DNA from 2 places in the Pantoea trifolii genome. Region 1 is predicted to be linked to the other one. Evidence: riboswitches for the same ligand, from Rfam matches in the RefSeq annotation. Region 1 holds a riboswitch; the other holds the start of a gene.
The links. A riboswitch is a leader RNA that binds a small molecule or an ion and turns the genes downstream of it on or off. The one in region 1 is predicted to bind thiamine pyrophosphate.

Region 1 (5,480 bases):
CAGTTATTATCATTGCCGGACCAGTAATGAGCAGGATGTATTATGACGCAGGACGTTGAACTGATTGATTTAGCCGTAACCTTTCCCGCTTTACGTTTCGATCTGAAATATGCCACGGCGGATAACATCGCGGGCTATGCCATTTACCAGGAGGCCAAAGCGCTGCTGCATCCGGCAGCCGCCGACGCACTGGCAAAAAGCATTGAGATCGCCCGGCTGGCGGGATTCAGTTTGTTGGTATTCGATGCCTATCGGCCGCAGCAAGCGCAGTGGCACTTGTGGGATGCCTGTCCGGATAAAGATTATGTGGTGCCGCCCGCGCAGGGTTCGAATCACAGTCGCGGCGTCGCAATTGACCTGACGTTACTTGATGCACAAGGCCAGCCGCTGGATATGGGCACCGCCTTTGATGCGATGGAAGCAGAATCACATCCGTATCATCCGAATGTCCCCGCCGAAGCGCAACGTAATCGCCTGCTGCTGAACGCGATTATGTTTGGCGGCGGCTTTGTCGCCATGCCAACGGAATGGTGGCACTTCGAACTTCCTGACGCGAAAAATTATCCGTTACTTGATGAGCGATTTGGCTGCTTTGCGCGTTAAATTATTTCATTTGGCCGATGGTACAAAACCCTGATTAATATTCAGCTGTAATCATGGGGTTTATCCTTCCTTAATATACGAAAAAACCGGCCTGAACCGGTTTTTTCACCCTAACGGCCAGCGAACTGAATCGCTGCGTACAGGGTTGAGTTGTGCGGCTATCTTATCAGCATAAATTTAAAAAACTACCGCAACTGACTATCCTTGCTTCCGCGGCGGTTATAACCGCTGGTCGCCGCCTGTTTTTTATCGATCTTGCTCTGGCAATTTACGCAGTAACGCACGCCAGCCAATGCTGCGCGACGCGCTTCCGGGATCGGTTCGCCGCACTCGTCGCAAAACTCGGCGCTTTCACCGTGGCCGAGATTCTCGCGCGCGCGGGCCACCGCGTCATCAACCGTGGCATCAATTTGTTTGTGCACTGCACCGTCTTCTGACCAACCGCCAGCCATACTTCACCTCCACAAATACTGATGCCCAAAGTATAAGACATGGCGTGATGAATGCCGGACAGGCCAGAATTTAACAAGGTTGACACATCATCGCGCGCCATCCTAGACTGCGGCTTGTTCCAAGGGGTGCTCTGTTAAGGGGCTGAGATTCTACCGGCTGGCGTGTATGCGCTGGCAACGTAGTGACCCTCCGAACCTGATCCGGCTAATACCGGCGTAGGGATGCGGAACCGCAGGGCTATATTGCGCCCTGATTCCCTCTTTGTGCTTTGTAGCGGACAGTTCGCGCTCTTCAGGCGTTGCCTGAGAGTCTCTGCGCAATCGCAAAGGTGGCGACACATGAACGAAACACACATCATCCAGGCTTTGCTGACATTCCTGCAGCATGAAGAGGCTTCAGACGACGATTTCAATCAGCTGGCCCTCGAAATCTTCGCTTATCAGTTCGCACACAACCCACCTTATCGCCGCTTCGCCATCCAGCGCGGACGCACGCCGCTGACGGTGAAAAGCTGGCGCAACATTCCCGCTATCCCAATTAACGCCTTCAAAGATCTGACGCTCAGCTGCCGTCCCACTGACCAGATTGCCGAGATCTTCATGACCAGCGGCACCACCGGCACGGTAAAAGGGCGCAGCTACCATCCGACGCTGGAGGTGTGGAAAAAATCGATGCTGCTTAACTTCCGCCGTCGCTTTATGGCGGGCCGCGAACGCATGCGCATGGGCATTTTGTTCCCGGATACCGCGGCGATGCCGAACTCCTCGCTGGCGACTTACCTTGACCTGGCAATGAAGGAGTGTGGCACGCCAGACAGTGAAGTAATGGTGGGCGAGCATGGCCTCGAAACAGATCGTCTGTTCAGTGCACTGGAGCAGGCCGAAGCAAGCGGCGAACCTTACGCGCTGCTGGGCGCCAGCTACAGCTTCGTGCCTCTGCTGGATGAAATGCAGCGCCAGCAACGCCGCTTCGCGCTGCCTGCCGGCAGTCGCATTCTCGATACCGGCGGTTTCAAAGGCCAGTCGCGCGAGATTGGCGAAGAGGATTTCTACGCTTCGCTCTCTCACGCCTTCGGCATTCCGCGTTCCCACTGCATCAACATGTACGGTATGACGGAAATCAGCACGCAGTTTTACGATGCGGGCAATGAACGCTGCCCGCCGGTGAAATCCGGGCCGCACTGGATCCGCACGCGCGTGGTCAATCCGCTTACCGGTGATGATGTGCCGGACGGCGAGATTGGCGTGCTAGTGCATCACGATCTGGCACATTTCAACTCGGTTTCCGCCTTGTTAACCGAAGATGCGGGCGTGATCGTGCCCGGCGGATTCCATCTGCTGGGACGCGCGACCGGCGCTGATGCCAAAGGCTGTTCGCTGACCATGGCAGCGTTTCTCGCCAGCGCGCAGGCACAGTTGTGAAGGAAGTTGCCGGACATCTGCCGGGCCTTTCCGCCGACGAAGTGCAGTGGCATACGCTGAGTTTCAATCATCGTGGCGCAAGCCTCGAGGTTAGCGTTCCGCAACTTGATGACGCGCAGATCACGGCGCTCGCAGCGCGCATCCGCAGCAACGCCCGCGCTTATCTCCACCAGCTGAGCGTTGCGCAGATCATCGCCATCATTGATGAAGCGGTGGCGCGACTGCTCGATCGCCATCATCCACTGCGTATCAAAGCCGAAAAGCTGCTGCCCATCGTCACCGGTTACGATGCCGACATGGTGCGGCTTGGCCTCACCGGCTACCTGAAAACCTTTCGTCAGCCGCAGCTGAAGCGCTTTCTGGCGGAGGGTTTCACCGATCCGCAGATGCTCGACGATTTCCAGCCACGCCCCAAAGGCGGCTTTGCACGCGCGTTTGGCCCGCAATTGTTGATGCATATCTGGGCGGGCAACGTGCCGGGTTTGCCGCTGTGGAGTTTGATTTGCGGCCTGCTGGTCAAGGCGGGCACCATCGGCAAACTGCCGGGCAATGAGCCGCTGATGGCAAGCTGGTTCACGCAGTTGCTGGCGGAAATCGATCCAAAACTCGGCGAGTGCATCGCGGTGGTGTGGTGGAAAGGCGGCGATGCGCAAACCGAGCCAACCTGGCTGCGCCAGCCCGATACACTGGTGGCTTATGGCAGCAACCCAACGCTGGCGGCGATCCAACAACGTTTGCCGGTTACCACGCGCTTTCTGCCGCACGGACACAAAATCAGTTTCGGAATGGTGGCGCGTTCGGCGTTAAATACTCGGCAGGGCGCGGAGCTGGCGCGCCGTGTGGCCTATGACGTGATGCGTTACGACCAGGCGGGTTGCTACTCGCCGCAGATGCTGTTTGTCGAGCGCGGCGGCAAGGTGTCGCCGGATGAGTTCGCCAGCTATATCGCCCATGAACTCGCCGTGCTGGCGCACAAACATCCGCGCCGTCCGCTGGCTAATGATGAGACGAACAGCATTGCCGCGTGGCGTAATGGCGAGGAGATCCGTGCGCTGGGCGGAGATCGTACGCTTTATGGCGAGGCGGCAGACAGTTGGGCGGTGGTGAGTGTTGATCTTGCAGAACCTTTATCGCCTGCTGCGCTGGGCCGCACCTTGAAAGTGGTGTCCGTGGATGCGCTGGAGGAAGTGGTCGATTTGGTGGCGCAGCAGCGGCATTTTCTGCAAACCGCAGGCGTGGCGGCCGCGCCGAATGAGTTGTTCCGCATCTCCGCTCTTCTTGGGCAAGTGGGTGTTACCCGCATCGCCGCGTTCGGCAACATGACCTCGCCGGAAGCGGGCTGGCATCACGACGGGCGTTTTAGTTTGCTCGATCTGGTGACCATCACGGAGATCGAGCAGGGCGCAGAAGCGGCGGCAGAAGGGTTTGCGCCTTATGCGGACTGACGCGGTCGCCATGAATGGCGACCCTACGACGCACCGGTTTTGTAGGGTGCGCATTAATGCGCACCTGGTTGAAACGTACCTTAATCCAAAGGATTAACAATGAAATTCTCCAACCAAACCGTTCTGGTAACCGGTGCAAGTCGCGGCATTGGTGCGGCAATCGCTAAAGCCTTCGCCGCTGAAGGCGCATTCGTGGTGGTGAACTATTTGCGCAATGAAGCTGCTGCAGCGGGCGTAGTTGCAGAGTGCCGCGCATTAGGCGGCGACGCATTGGCGATTGCCGCAGATGTCACCTGTGTGCAGCAGGTCAACGCGATGATGGAGCAGATCGTCAACGCCACCGGCCGCCTCGATGCGGTGATCAACAATGCTTTCGCACCATACGTTTTCGACACCGAAAATCGTTCACGCTTTTGGGAAACGCCATGGTCGGGCTATCAGTCGCAGTTCGATGGCGCGGTAAAAGCCGCGTATAACGTCTGCCAGGCGGCGCTGCCTTTAATGCGTGCGCGCGTGCGCGGCAGTATCGTCAATCTGACCAGCGATTTGGTAGCGCGTCCTTCGGTGCCGTATCACGATTACATCACCGCTAAAGCCGCATTGACCGGCTTTAGCCGCACGCTTGCGACGGAGCTTGGCCCGCTGGGGATTAGTGTTAACTGCGTCGCGCCTGGTTTGGTGTATCCCACCGATGCCAGCCAGTCTACACGCGAAGAGGTGCGCGATTTCCTCACCGCGCAAACGCCGCTGCGGCGCATTGCGCGCCCGGAAGATGTCACCGGCCCGGTGCTGTTCCTCGCCTCCGACTGGAGCGAATTTGTCACCGGGCAAACGTTATATGTCGATGGCGGATTAGTAATGAATTAACCCGGACGGTCACCATTTATGGCGACCGTATCGCATTAATAAGCTTAAGACAAATGATATATATCTGTACGCAACTACGTATTAAATAGTAGATATTTCACACGCTAACGCCTCTAAGTATTTTCTTTACTGAAACGAGTAAAACACACAATTAAGTGCGAATTTACACATCCTTATTTTTATGAATAAGGATCACATCTGGTCAAAATTTATCTTCACGGAGTAATATCATTACCCTATAGTTTTCATGGTTAACGGAATTAACTACAGGGATATATATGTACCACAGTGATGCGGTCATAAAGCAGCTTCAGGCGCAAAGGATTCTGGCAGAAAAGCTCGATAACGCCGTTTCCGGCGTTATTGATGCAGTTTCCGATCAGGTTAGTAAGATCAATAAAGGCGCGACCAGGCTTTCATTTTATGCATCGTGTTTTACTGATGAATATTATGATGTCTGTAAAAAACAGGCGATCGAAGATAATCGATTCCTGATGGGGGTAGCGCAGTTAGTTAAAGAGCGAAATATTGTTTTTTCGTTGCTAAAAATATACTTAGATTATCAATTGCAAAACAGAAATTTCCGGCAGATTGAAGTAATAAAAATGCATCTAATGCGGGCCAACATTCATATCGCTGCAAGTACACTCACTTCATCTTCATTTAGTCTGGGTGCGACTCTTGCAGTTGT
Region 2 (5,480 bases), 520 kb from region 1:
GGCCTGCGCGGCGCGGATGCCGCTGGCGCACACCAGCACGATGCGCTGCTGGGCGGGCGGCTGCCATGCCGCAATCGCCTGCGGCAAGATGCGCTCAACGCCATCCGCCACGCTGACCGGCGCTTCCTCACAACTGCGCAACTCGACAATGCAGTCATCGGCGGCAAGCATTGACGGGTCGATAAACGGCACTGCATGTTCCGGCTCTTCCGCATCATCAAAGCGGAACGGGCGAAAATGCCAGTTCACGAAGTCGCAGTTCACCAGACAACCGAGCGGTGATGGCTGCAATTCCAGCAGCACGCTGAGCGCCATCTGCGCCTGCATCGCGCCAAGCGTCGCCACCGCTGGGCCCATCACGCCCGCGGTGTTGCAGTTCGCCGCCGATGACGGCAAACGCGGGAACACGGCGCGGTAGCTCGGCGCGCCGCCACAGAATCCGCCAATGTAACCTTGCCGTCCCAGCACCGAGGCGCTGATCAGCGGCATGCCCGCCTTCATGCAAGCATCCGAAAGTTGGTAGGTGACGGCAAAGTTATCGGCGGCGTCGATCACCAGATCGCATCCCGCCAGCGCCTGCTGCACGTTGCTGGCGCTCAGCGACTGCTGCAATGCTTCAATCTGCACTTGCGAATTACGCTGATGCAACGCCTGTTGCGCGCGCAGCACTTTGGGCTGGTCGATATCCTGCTCAGTAAACAGCGTTTGCCGATGCAGGTTATGCAGCGCCACCACATCGTCGTCATACAGCCGAATATGGCCGACGCCCGCGCCCACCAGCTGCGGCAGTAGCGTGGCACCTAATCCACCCGCGCCCGCCACCAGCACGCGCGCGTCGAGCAGCTTCTGCTGCCCTGCTTCGCCGATTTCCGCCAGCATCATCTGGCGTTGATAACGTTGCATATTTGCCTGCCTCAACTCAGATTTGCCAGGCCAAAAATCGGCGTGGACGCAGCGGCCATATCGCGCTTCTCCATCAGTCCGGCAGCGCGAGCGGCTTGCCCGGCTTCAATCGCCAGACGGAAGGCGTTGGCCATGCCGATCGGATCGCCCGCTTTGGCGACGGCGGTGTTGAGCAGAATGCCATCAAAGCCCATCTCCATCGCCTGCGCCGCCTGCGACGGCGCGCCAATGCCGGCATCAATGATCAGCGGAATGTCGCTGAACCACGCGCGCATGGCACGCAGGCCGTCGATGTTACGTAAACCCTGACCGGAACCAATCGGCGCGCCCCACGGCATCAACAGTTCGCAGCCCGCCGCCAGCAGTTTTTCGCCGACGATCAGATCTTCAGTGGTGTAAGGAAACACCTGAAAACCCTCTGCGCTGAGGATGCGCGCGGCTTCCACCAGCGCGAAAGGATCGGGCTGCAGCGTGTCGGCGTGACCAATCACTTCCAGCTTGATCCACGCGGTGTTGAACAGTTCGCGCGCCATGTGCGCGGTGGTGACGGCTTCTTTCACCGTGTGACAACCGGCGGTATTGGGTAACACGCGGATGTTGAGGCCGGTCAGCAGTTCACGGAAAGCCGCGCCCGCCGCGCCTTCGCGCCGTAAACTGACGGTGATGATGTCGGTGCCGGAGGCGGCAATCGCCTGCTGCAAAATGGCGGGCGAAGGATAACCGGCGGTGCCGAGCAGGAAGCGCGATTGCGGGTCAAAATCGTAAAACATCGCTTAACCTCCCTGCATCGGTGACAGCACTTCAAGCTGGCAACCTTCATCCAGCAGCTGCGTGTAGTACTGGCTTTTTGGCACAAACGCACCGTTGTAGGCGGTGGCGACGCAGGCCGCGTCAATTTGCTGCTCGATCAGCAATTCGCTCAGGCTGTTTGCCTGCGTGCTGATGAGGCGGCCGTTAAGCTGAATGTTCATTTTTAAGTTCCCCAGAAAGACGCTGCATCAGCTGCTCTGCCAGCATCGGTGCCAGCAGAAAACCGTGGCGATACATGCCGTTGAGATAAAAGGTGTGGTTGTGATAGTGGATTTCCGGCAGATTCGCCGGATAAGCCGGACGCAGCCCGCTGCCGCTCTCAATGACGCGCGCTTCGGCTAAAGCCGGATGAATGGCGTAGGCGGCGCTGAGCAACTCCATCATGGCGCGCGCGCTGATGGCGCTGGCGTCGTCGCTCTCGATCATGGTGGCGCCGAGCATAAAGTGGCCGCCGCGTCGCGGCACCAGATAGCAGGGAAAACGCGGATGCAGCAGACGAATCGGGCGGGAAAACTGCACGTCTTCGCTGTGCAGAATCAGCATTTCGCCGCGCACCGCACGCAGGCGCGGCAGTTGTGGCGCGGCGTGGATGCCGCGACAATCGATAATCTGGCCGCTCGGCGCACGATTGTTGAATGGTACGCCGCGTGCGATCAGCGTGTCTCGCATCTCCTGCAACGCCAGACGCGGATCGAGATGCGCTTCCCCGGCGAAAAACAGACCGCGTGCAAAGCGCCCTTCCAGCGCCGGTTCGATGTCGGCGGGATCGACCCATTGGTGCTGCTCGGTCATACGGGCGAAACGGTTGAGTTCCTGGCTATCGCGCGGCGGCGCAACCACCAACGTGCCCTGATGCTTTACGCTGCTGACGCGCTGTTGCCACCATGCGGCGGCGTGTTGTCCAAGGGTGATGACGTCGCGCGGCGCACTTTCGGCTTCACACCAGGGTGCCAGCATGCCGCCAGCAAACCACGATGCCGGGCGGCGCGCGTCATCGCCAATCACCTCGACGTCTTCGCCGCGTTCCGCCAGCAACGTAGCCACGCACAAGCCCGCCACGCCGCAGCCGAGCACGCTCCAGCGGCTCACAGCGCCGGTTCCGGGATGTTCAAAAAGGGGGAATTCACATCGGCCTCTCAGTGTTAGCTGAGACCCGCAGATACAGGAGAAGGGAAATGGCGCAACCATCAAGCTAGCCTGAGCGCCAGACAGCCCAATGAACAAGACTGTCAGTCTTCCTACGCCAGTATCAACTGGGTCAGGTTCAAAGGGTCGCTAAGCCGCGCAGTGCGCTATTAGCCTCTCAGTCTCTTTGGCGAGACTCCCCCGACGCGTCTATTTGTATTGCAGGCGATGGTCGCCGTCAAGCGCGGAATAACCAGATGGTTTACAGGGAAATAAGCAGCAAGGCATTTATCGCTACCTGGGCTTTGTGGATCACAAACGTAACATATGGTATACAAACACATTATTTTATGCGCAAGAACCAATTACAGGTGATGTCGGAATATCCATGAAGAATATTAAAATTGCATTTATTAAAGCCGGCTGGCACAAAGAAATTGTCCATAATGCCCTGGTGGGATTTGAAAAAGAATTAGCCGATCAATCCGTTGAAGCGGAATTAAAAGTGCTGGAAGTGCCTGGCGCATTTGAAATGCCGCTGCTGGCTAAGCGTCTGGCTGAAACCGGTAAATACGATGCGATTGTCTGCGCGGCGCTGGTGGTTGACGGCGGTATCTATCGCCATGATTTCGTTGCCGCTGCGGTGGTTGATGGCTTGATGAATGTGCAGCTGACCACCAACGTGCCGGTGTTCTCCGTGTCATTAACGCCGCATAATTTCCAGCCGGTTGATGTTATCGAAAACTTCTATACCGAGCATTTCATTAAGAAAGGTAAAGAAGCCGCGCGCGCTGCGCTGGCTATTCACAATCTGTCGATTGATTAATGCATTAAAAAGGGAGCACCTCATCAGGCGCTCCCTTTTTATTTAATCTGACTTTCTACTATTAATATTCAGAATAGTGCCAGCCTCGCTTCACTTAATGTTTCACACTCATCAAATGATTACTTTTCATATGTCGGCGCGTTTCAGATGGATTGATATCGCACGCTTTCGGCAGTAACAGCGTAAAGATTCCCGCAATCACCAGTGAACCCGCCAGCCAGCAGATCGCCACGTTTTGGCTATACAGCAGTGTCATGATCCCTACTAAGTACGGTCCGCAGAATCCACCCAGATTACCCAAGCCATTGATCACGCCACGCGCGCTACCCGCCACTTCCGGCGCAGCGATACGTCCGGGAATCGACCAGAACGGGCTGGTTGCCGCTTTGAGGAAGAAGCCGCACACCACCAGCGCGATATAGGCGGCGACGACGTTATTATGCAGCACCACCGATGCCAGCAAGGCAGCGGCAAAACAGAACAGCGACACCATCACCCACAAACGGCGCTTGCCGGTGCGATCGCTTAACCACGAAATAGCGTAGATGCCGAGTACCGTCGCGACAAAAGGAATCGCCGCCAGCAGACCAACGCCCGCCATGTTGGTACCGGTGAGATTTTTCAGGATACTCGGCAGCCACAGCGTGTAACCGTAATCGCCGGTTTGATAGAAGAAGTTGAGCGCCACTAACTTCATCAGGCCCGAGTTGCGAAACACCGCTTTCAACGGCGCTTTGCTGACCGGTTCCTTTTGCAGATGCTGAGCCTTTTCGCGCGCCAGTTCGCGCAGCAAATACTCCTTTTCTCGCGCCGGTAACCAGCGCGCCTCTTCAGGACGATCGGCGATCACCAGCCACCACACCAGCAGCACCACCGCTGAAAGCAGGCCTTCGATTATGAACAGCCAGCGCCAGTCCAGCACATTGATGATGTAACCCGATATCGGCGCAGTAAACATGCCACCTAACGGCGCGAACATCATGACAAAGGCGTTGGCGCGACCCAGCTCTTTTTCCGGGAACCAGTTGCTGACCATGGTTAACACCACCGGCAGCATGCCGCCTTCGGAAATCCCCAGCACAAAACGCAGCGCCAGCAGCTGATAGTGATTGGTGACAAAACCGGTGGCGATCGACACCACCATCCACGCTACCAACGACCAGGCGATAAAGCGTTTGCCGCTGCCATTCACCGCGATACGTCCGCCCGGCACCTGTAAAAACAGATAACCAATAAAGAAGATACCGCTTACTACGCCAGCCATTTGGCTGGTGATCGCCAAATCCTGATCCATACCGCCAGGCAGCGCAAAGCTGATATTGACGCGATCCATGAATGAGACAATGCAGGTGATGAGAATCGGGGCGATGACGCGATACCAGCGCGTTCCGGGGATTTTTTCTTGCATGCTGCCCTCTTCATGTTAAGCCGTGATGCTTAGGTTCATTGGCTAACTATTAAAGAGAGTATGGAAATAATTATTGCGATCTTAATCACTGCAATTAATGTTAAGAAAAAGTGTTACAACCGCTGTGATCGCGCATAAAAAAAAGCAGCGCGATGGCTCGCACTGCTCTTTGACCGCTTTTTAATCATTAACGCTGCGGATGATTCACTTCCAGCGGACGCAAATCAAACACCAGCACTTCCGCATCTTCGCCGTTAGCAAACTCCAGCACGCTTTCGTTGCGTACACGTGCGCCGTCGCCCTCTTTAAACTTCACGCCGTTCACTTCGATGCTGCCGCGTGCCACGTGAATATAGGCGTAACGATCGGCATCCAGCGCGAGGGTTTGCTGCTCAACACCGTCGAACA

Region 2: another riboswitch for thiamine pyrophosphate. It lies ahead of NQH49_RS19995 (FAD-dependent oxidoreductase); the one in region 1 lies ahead of NQH49_RS22410 (LuxE/PaaK family acyltransferase).

Annotation. Positions count from the first base shown of each region.
Region 1 is NZ_JANIET010000002.1:653,559-659,038, reverse strand. It holds gene NQH49_RS22425 (M24 family metallopeptidase) at 1-27, shown strand, start outside; gene ddpX (D-alanyl-D-alanine dipeptidase) at 43-603, shown strand; gene NQH49_RS22415 (DksA/TraR family C4-type zinc finger protein) at 789-1,055, opposite strand; TPP riboswitch at 1,168-1,295, shown strand; gene NQH49_RS22410 (LuxE/PaaK family acyltransferase) at 1,395-2,477, shown strand; gene NQH49_RS22405 (acyl-CoA reductase) at 2,474-3,922, shown strand; gene NQH49_RS22400 (3-oxoacyl-ACP reductase) at 4,022-4,789, shown strand; gene NQH49_RS22395 (hypothetical protein) at 5,068-5,480, shown strand, end outside.
Region 2 is NZ_JANIET010000002.1:129,819-135,298, reverse strand. It holds gene NQH49_RS20010 (HesA/MoeB/ThiF family protein) at 1-903, opposite strand, end outside; gene NQH49_RS20005 (thiazole synthase) at 915-1,673, opposite strand; gene thiS (sulfur carrier protein ThiS) at 1,677-1,874, opposite strand; gene NQH49_RS19995 (FAD-dependent oxidoreductase) at 1,858-2,802, opposite strand; TPP riboswitch at 2,932-3,051, opposite strand; gene NQH49_RS19990 (6,7-dimethyl-8-ribityllumazine synthase) at 3,227-3,664, shown strand; gene NQH49_RS19985 (MFS transporter) at 3,759-5,072, opposite strand; gene NQH49_RS19980 (pirin family protein) at 5,260-5,480, opposite strand, start outside.